One region of the Bradyrhizobium sp. 482_C4_N1_8 genome, then DNA from elsewhere that is predicted to be linked to it. Evidence: riboswitches for the same ligand, from Rfam matches in the RefSeq annotation. Region 1 holds a riboswitch; the other holds the start of a gene.
The links. Region 1 has a riboswitch for S-adenosylmethionine ahead of AB7Z56_RS41115 (O-succinylhomoserine sulfhydrylase). Riboswitches for the same ligand answer to the same signal wherever they lie in the genome.
Positions count from the first base shown of each region.

Region 2: linked by a shared signal. The riboswitch ahead of metX (homoserine O-acetyltransferase MetX) and the one ahead of AB7Z56_RS41115 (O-succinylhomoserine sulfhydrylase) in region 1 are both predicted to bind S-adenosylmethionine.

Region 1 is NZ_CP197231.1:8,662,001-8,666,209, reverse strand. It holds gene AB7Z56_RS41120 (SGNH/GDSL hydrolase family protein) at 1-921, shown strand, start outside; gene AB7Z56_RS41115 (O-succinylhomoserine sulfhydrylase) at 1,077-2,273, opposite strand; SAM riboswitch at 2,345-2,424, opposite strand; gene AB7Z56_RS41110 (2'-deoxycytidine 5'-triphosphate deaminase) at 2,505-3,641, shown strand; gene AB7Z56_RS41105 (PAS domain-containing protein) at 3,756-4,169, shown strand.
Region 2 is NZ_CP197231.1:8,289,526-8,293,734, forward strand. It holds gene AB7Z56_RS39315 (alpha/beta fold hydrolase) at 1-388, shown strand, start outside; gene metW (methionine biosynthesis protein MetW) at 448-1,110, opposite strand; gene metX (homoserine O-acetyltransferase MetX) at 1,126-2,328, opposite strand; SAM riboswitch at 2,414-2,493, opposite strand; gene AB7Z56_RS39330 (chorismate mutase) at 2,711-3,559, shown strand; gene AB7Z56_RS39335 (pyridoxal phosphate-dependent aminotransferase) at 3,596-4,209, shown strand, end outside.

The sequences.
Region 1 (4,209 bases):
ACGCCGATGTCGCTGGCACCAGTGCAGGCGCAGGCCACGCAGGCAACGCCCGCGCCGCAGCAGGCCGCTAGTCCGGCTTCCGCTTCGCCCTCCCAGACCACCGTCGCCGCGACGTCCCACGAGCAGCGCGGCGTGACCGCCCGCGCCATCGACAAGGTGAAGCAGGTCGCGAAATCCGCCGGGGACATTTTCAGCCGCGTGCCCTGCCTCACGCCGAAGGGTGGCTCGAAGGCGATGGGCTCGCTGCCGCATGTCGCGGGCAAGCTCGTCGCCGGCAAACCCGTCGTGATCGTCGCGTTCGGCTCGTCGTCGACGGCGGGCTATGGCGCGAGCTCGCCCGATTTCAACTATCCGAACCGTCTCGCCGCGCAGCTCCGCCGGCAATATCCGACCGCCGACATCACCGTGATCAACGCCGGCGTCGGCGGCGAGGACGCGCCCGAGATGATGAAGCGCCTCCAGAAGGAGGTGATCGACGTGCATCCGGATCTCGTGATCTGGCAGGTCGGCACCAATGCGGTGCTGCGCAATCTCGATCCCGGTGACACCGCCAAGATGGTCGAGGACGGCATCTCCCGCATCCAGGCCGCTGGCGGCGCCGACATCGTGCTGGTCGATCCGCAATATTCGCCAGCCGTCAACCAGCGCAAGGAGAGCGCCGGCAAGATGGTGCACCTGCTCGGGAAGGTCGCCGAGCTCCGTCACGTCGGCATCTTCCCCCGCTTCGAGGTGATGCGCGACTGGCACGAGAATCAATCGATCCCGGTCGAGAGTTTCGTGATCGCCGACGGCCTGCATATGAACGATTGGGGCTATGCCTGCTTCGCGCAGATCCTCGGCGACGACATCATCCGCTCCGTCGGCCAGATCAAGCTCGGCGTCAACGTGCCCGCGGACGTGCGAACGTATCGGCCGATGTAGGCTCGGTGCCGTAGGGTGGGCAAAGGCGCGCTCTTCGCGCGCCGTGCCCACCATCTATCGGCGATATGATCGTGAATGGTGGGCACGCTTCCGCCTTCGCTCTTCGAGCTACGGCGGACAAGTCGCTTTGCCCACCCTACAAGAGCCCAATCGCCTCACGCCTTCTCCAGCGCCGCGGTCAGATCCTCGATCAGATCGTCCACATGCTCGAGCCCCGCCGAGAAGCGGATGAAGCCCTCGCTGATGCCGAGCGCGGCGCGGTCTTCCGGCTTGAGGCGCTGATGCGTCGTGGTCGCCGGATGCGTGACGAGGCTCTTGGCATCGCCGAGATTGTTCGAGATTTTTGCAAGCTTGAGCTCGTTGAGCACGCGGAACGCACCCTGCTTGCCGCCCTTGACCTCGAAGCCGACCAGCGTCGAGCCGCCGCGCATCTGCTTCTTCACGAGAGCTGCCTGCGGATGATCGGCGCGGCCGGGATAGACCAGCCGCGAAATCTTCGGATGGCTCGCCAGCACGTCGGCGATGCGTCCCGCCGTCTCGGTCTGCGCGCGCACGCGTACGCCCAGCGTTTCCAGGCCCTTGAGCAGGACCCATGCGTTGAACGGCGAGATCGACGGGCCGGTCTGGCGCATGAAATTGTGGATGTGCTCGGCGATGAACGCTTCCGACGACAGGATGATGCCGCCGAGACAACGGCCCTGGCCGTCGATGTGCTTGGTCGCGGAATAGACGACGACGTCTGCCCCTAGCGCGAGCGGGCTCTGCCAGATCGGCGTCGCGAACACGTTGTCGACGACGAGCCGCGCGCCGCCGCTGTGCGCGATCTCGGCGATCCCTGGAATGTCGAGCACGTCGAGCGTCGGGTTGGTCGGGCTCTCCAGGAAAAACGTCTTGGTGTTCGGCCTCAAGGCGCGCTGCCACTGGTCGAGATCGGCTCCGTCGACCAGCGTGGTCTCGATGCCGTAGCGTGGCAAGAGATCCTGAATGACGTAGAGACACGAGCCGAACAGGGCACGGGAGGCCACCACATGATCGCCGGCCTTCAGCGGCGCCAGGATCGCGGTCGTCACCGCGGCCATGCCGGTCGCCGCCGAGCGGGCGGCTTCGGCGCCTTCGAGCTCGATCATGCGGCGCTCGAACATCGAGATGGTCGGGTTGGAATAGCGCGAATAGATGAAGCCGGGGTCCTCGCCCTTGAACCGCGCCTCGCACTCCTCGGCGCTGTTGTAGACGTAGCCCTGGGTCAGGAACAGCGCCTCCGACGTCTCGCCATATTGCGAGCGCAGGGTGCCGGAATGGACCAGTCGGGTTTCGGGACGGTATTGCGTGGTGGACGCCGGGGACTTCGACATAGGACCTCCTCTGCGTGACCATCGAAAATGGTCACAAAAAAACCGGCCTGGATAACTTCCACGGGCCGGGATCACAGAGGTCCCCGGCCTGTTTAGCGACTTATTTAACGTGGCTGCAAGCCGGCCGGCTCAAATCACCACGGGATAAGTGATGCTCATATTCCGCAATGGCCTTTCCGTCAAGGCGTCCATCGGATAGCCGTAAAAGGCTGCTATTTCCCGCATGTCCGGATGCATTTGACCCCTGACGAGGACCCCCGGTTGAGCTTCACGGTTGCCGCCGACGCCAATGGTATCCTGCCCGACCGCATGATCGCGGCGATGGCGAAGGCGGGCCTCATCCTGCCCGCTTATGACTTCGTCGAAAGCCAGATCCAGCCGGCGAGCCTCGACCTTCGCCTCGGCGACATCGCGTATCGCGTTCGCGCCAGCTTCCTGCCGGGTCCCGGCGCGACCGTCGCCGAGCGCATCGACGAGTTGAAGCTGCACGAGTTCAGCCTCGCCGATGGCGCGGTGCTGGAGACCAACTGCGTCTACATCGTGCCGCTCCTGGAAAGCCTGGCGCTGCCGCCGGAGATCGTCGCCGCCGCCAACCCGAAAAGCTCGACCGGCCGGCTCGATGTCTTCACCCGCGTCATCGCCGACGGCACCCGCCGCTTCGACATGATCGGCGCCGGCTATCACGGCCCGCTCTACGCCGAGATCAGCCCGAAGACGTTTCCGGTGCTGGTCAGTGAGGGCTCGCGCTTGAGTCAGGTGCGCTTCCGCACCGGAGATGCGATCCTCAACATCGACGAGCTCGAGGCGCTGCATGCGACTGAGCGTCTCGTCGATCTCGATGATGCCGATCTCACCGGCGGCGTCGCCGTCTCCGTCGATCTCTCCGGCGAGAAGGCCAACGGCTTCGTCGGCTATCGCGCCAAGCGCCACACCGGTGTCGTCGACGTCGACCGCCGCTCCGGCTATGCGGTGGAGGATTTCTGGGAACCGATCTCGGCGCGTCCCGACGGCAGCCTGATCCTCGATCCCGGCGAGTTCTACATCCTCGCCTCCAAGGAAGCCGTGCAGGTGCCGCCCGATTACGCCGCGGAGATGGTGCCGTTCGATCCCCTGGTCGGCGAGTTCCGCGTGCACTATGCCGGCTTCTTCGATCCCGGCTTCGGCTATGCCGGCGCTGGCGGGCAGGGATCGCGCGCCGTGCTCGAAGTGCGCTCGCGCGAGGTGCCGTTCATCCTCGAGCACGGCCAGATCGTCGGCCGTCTCGTCTACGAGAAAATGCTGTCGCGCCCCGACGCGATGTACGGCCAGCGCATCGGCTCGAACTACCAGGCGCAGGGGCTCAAACTATCGAAGCATTTTCGGGTGTAGCTACACACCCTACTGTCATGCCCCGGCTTGACCGGGGCATCCAGTACGCCGCAGCCTCTCGATTGACTACTGCCGGGATGCAAGCTGAAATCCGGCTGCATGCGAGGTGGCGAGATGAGTGTTCAATCCGAACTCGACGCAAGGATCGTCGACGACGTCGCGGACGCGCTGATCTATTCGGATCGCTCCGGCACCATCACGCGCTGGAATCGCGCATCGACCACACTGTTCGGCTTCTCGGCGGACGAGGCGCTCGGCCAGAACCTCGATCTGATCATTCCCGAACATCTGCGTGCCGCGCACTGGAAGGGCTTCGAAGCTGCGCTTGCCACCGGGGCGATGAAGCTCGCGGGCAGGCCGACGCTGACCCGCGCGTTGCACAAGAGCGGACGCAAGCTCTACATCGAGATGACCTTCGCGCTGGTGCGCGATGCCGGTGGTGCCGTGGTCGGATCGGTCGCGATGGCGCGCGACGTCACCGAACGCGTCGAGCGCGAGCGCGCGGCCAGGCTTGCGCAAAATTCGTGATGCGGAATTGACGGGCTGGCGTGCAGGGCGCTCTGCTTGA
Region 2 (4,209 bases), 370 kb from region 1:
GAGCCGGATTCCGTTCCTGGTGAAGGACCCGCGCGGCCACGCCGATTTCTACGCCGCGCTGGCGCGCCACGATGCCAAGGGCTCCGCGAACACGATGCGCGGCTTCCAGGGCGGCAGGCCATCGATTTACACGATGCCGGATGCCATTCGAGGTGTGGCAACGCCCGCGCTGATCATCTGCGGCGACGAAGACGATCCCTGCGTCGAGGCAAGCCTGTTCTTGAAGAAGCACCTGCCCGCGGCGGGCCTCGCGATGTTTCCGAAATCAGGCCACGTGCTCAATCTCGAAGAACCCGCGCTGTTCAACGAGAGCGTGGAGCGGTTCGTGACGCTGGTGGAAGCCGGGCGCTGGCCGGTGCGCGATCCGCGGTCGCTGGCGGCGCATTAGACTGCCAGTCGCTGTCATTCCGGGATGCGCCGACAGGCACAGGCCCGGAATGACGGAAACTACTTCCCCTGCCCGCGCGTGAGCAAGAACACGCCCTGCTCGCCGAACATGTTCCACACCCACCACGGCAATCGCAGCCGCAACGGACGGCCGTAGAGATCCAGCGCCTCGGCGCGCTCCATCTTGACGTGGATCGCGTCGCAGAGCTCGACGAAATCCTTGATGGTGCAGAAATGGATGTTGGCGGTGTCGTACCAGGTCGCCGGCAGATTCTCGGTGCGCGGCATGTGGCCGCCGACCAGGAGCTGGAGTCGCATCTTCCAGAAGCCGAAATTCGGGAACGACACGATGGCGCGGCGGCCGATGCGCAGCAGATTCTCCAGCACGACCCGCGGCTGCCGCGTCGCCTGCAGCGTCTGCGACAGGATGACGTAATCGAAGGCGTCGTCGGGATAGTTGACGAGATCGGTGTCGGCATCGCCCTGCACCACCGCGAGGCCCTTGGCGACGCAGCGATTGACGCCCTCGCGCGACAGCTCGATGCCGCGCCCGTCGATGCCGCGGGTCTCCAGAAGCTGGAGCAAATCGCCCTCGCCGCAGCCGACGTCGAGCACTTTCGAGCCGGGCTTGACCATCTCGGCGACCAGCAGATGATCGGCGCGAAACTGGCCGGACTGCTCCGTCGCAACGCCGCCCAGCGGCAGCACTTCCTGCACAGACATCGCTAGCCGTCCTTGTCAGTCAATCCTGGCGGTGAGCCCGCGCGCCTTCCCTGCCGATTGCAGAAAGGCACGGGCGATATCGAAGAATTCGGGCACGTCGAGCAGGAAGGCGTCATGGCCGCGATCGGTCTCGATCTCGGCGAACGACACCCGCGCGCTCGACGCGTTCAGTGCATGCACCAGCGCGCGCGATTCCGAAGTCGGGAACAGCCAGTCGCTGGTGAAGGAGACCACGCAGAAGCGCGTCTCGATGCCCGCGAACGCTTTCGCCAGCACGCCGCCGTGGTCGCCGGCGATGTCGAAATAATCCATCGCACGGGTCAGATAGAGATAGGAGTTGGCGTCGAACCGCTCGACGAAGGACGAGCCCTGGTAGCGCAGATAGCTCTCGACCTGGAAATCGGCGTCGAACGAGAAGGTCGGCAGCTCGCGGTCCTGCATGCGGCGGCCGAACTTGCGATGCAGCGCGGCGTCGGAGAGATAGGTGATGTGCGCGGCCATCCGTGCCACCGCAAGTCCGCGATGCGGATGGATGCCCTGATCCGTGTAGCGGCCGTTGTGCCAGTCGGGATCGGCCATCACCGCCTGGCGACCGAGCTCGTGGAAAGCGATGTTCTGCGCCGAGTGCCGCGTCGCGCAGGCAATCGCCAGCGCGGAGTACACGCGCTTGGGATAGGCCGCGGTCCATTGCAGCACCTGCATGCCGCCCATCGAGCCGCCGACCACCGCGAACAACGTGTCGATGCCGAGCCGGTCGATCAGCATCGCCTGCGCGCGCACCATGTCGGGAATGGTGATGACAGGGAAATCCAGGCCCCACACCTTGCCGGTGGCGGGATTGATCGAGGCCGGCCCGGTCGAGCCCATGCAGCCGCCGATCACGTTGGCGCAAATGATGAAGTAGTGCTGAGGATCAAGAGGTCGGCCGGGACCGACCAGCGTCTCCCACCAGCCCGACTTGCCGGTGACGGGATGCACGTTGGCGACATGCTGATCTCCCGTCAGCGCATGGCAGATCAGCACCGCGTTGGAGCGATCGGCGTTGAGCTCGCCATAGGTCTGGTAGGCGATCTGGAACGGGGTGAGATCGATGCCGCAATCGAGCCGCAGCGGTTGCTCGGCGCCGAACTGCGCGACCTGCGAATTCGGATGATCCGCCTCATGCGACCGGTCGTCGGCACTGATCGCGGGACTCGGCACGGGCTTCACGCCAACCATCATCGACCTCGTTTGCGGCACCCGTCAGGCTGCCGCTGGAATCAGGCCATGAAAAACCCGGCCTGAACGATAGGTTCGGCCGGGATCGGAAGCGTCCCCGGCCTGTTTAGCGAGTTTTTTAACGTGGCTGCAAGCCGGCCGGCTCAAATGACCACGGAACGGGCAAAAGCTACTGTCTTGGGCGGTTTTCGTCAAGTCACGGTCCGGATTAGCCAAATTCATCCCTGAAAGGCCGGCCGAAAAGGCCCGGTTTCCCTTTGCATTTCTCTTTGCTTTCGCCGCGCCGACTGCCTAATCAGGACGTCGATCGCAGCGGATCCGGCCTTGCCGATGGGCCTTGGCCGACCCGCATTGGAACGCCTCTCACCAGCATCTCGCAGATATGTCCCAACGTCCGCCCGCGCCACCATCGCTCCAGGAATTGCGCAAGGAGATCGACGCGATCGACGAGGGCATGCATCGTCTCCTGATGCAGCGCGGCGACATCATCGACCGCCTGATCCAGGTGAAGCAGACCCAGGAGGTCGGCTCGGCGTTCCGCCCGGCGCGCGAGGCCGCCATGATGCGTGACATCGTCCAGCGTCATCGCGGCATCCTGCCGCTCGACACGGTCGAGAGCATCTGGCGCGTCATCATCTCGACGTTCACTTACGTCCAAGCGCCGTTCTCCGTGCATGCCGACATCTCGGTGAGCGAGCCGGCGATGCGCGATTCCGTGCGCTTCCATTTCGGCTTCACGGTACCTTACGTCGCGCATTTCAGCGCGCAGGCCGCGGTCGAAGCGGTGGCGAAGTCCAAAGGCGACCTGGCGCTGGTCTCGGCGACCTCGAGCCGCACGCCATGGTGGCTGGAGCTGGAAGCAGACGGCGCGCCGAAGATTATCGCGCGGATGCCCTTCGTCGAGCGCGCCGACCATCCGGCCGCGCTGCCGGTGTTCGCGATCTCCCGCGTCGCCGACAGCGCCGTGGTGACGGAGGTCGAGACCTTCAGCGTGCGCGTGTCCGGGTGGAACGCCGAGGTCGCGCGCGCCCTGTCGCCGCTCGCCGAGATCGTGGCAGTGCCCGATACCGCCTTCGACGGCGCAGCGCTGCTGGTCTCGGTCACGAGCGCGACCAGCATCGACAAGATCAAGGCTGCCCTGATCGAAGCGGGGGCCTCGGTGCGCTCCACGGCCCTCGTCGGCAGCCACGCAACGCGCTATACGGTGCCCTCGACCGGGTCGAAATCGTAGATCGCGAACCGCCTAAAGCTACTTCCGGAGTTGAAGATGTCCCGCCCCGTGCCGAATCCCGGCATTCTCGATATTGCGCCCTACACGCCCGGCAAGAGCCCGGTGGCTGAGCCGGGCCGCAAGGTGTTCAAGCTCTCGGCCAACGAGACGCCGTTCGGGCCCTCGCCCAAGGCGATCGAGGCGTTCAGGAACGTGGCGGCGCATCTGGAAGACTATCCGGAAGGAACCTCGCGCGTGCTGCGCGAAGCGATCGGGCGCTCTTTCGGGCTCGACCCCAACCGCATCATCTGCGGCGCCGGCTCGGACGAGATCCTCAATCTGCTCGCCCACACCTATCTCAGCCACGGCGACGAGGCGATCTCGACCACGCACGGCTTCCTGGTCTACCCGATCGCGACTATGGCGGTCGGCGCCAAGAACGTGGTCGCGCAGGAGACCAACCTCACCTGCAATGTCGACGCCATCCTCAAGGCGGTGACGCCGAAGACAAAGCTGGTCTGGCTCGCCAATCCCAACAATCCGACCGGCACCTATGTGCCGTTCGACGAGGTCAAGCGGCTGCGCGCCGGCCTGCCGTCGCACGTGCTGCTGGTGCTCGATGCCGCCTATTCCGATTACGTCTCGCGCAACGACTACGAGATGGGGATCGA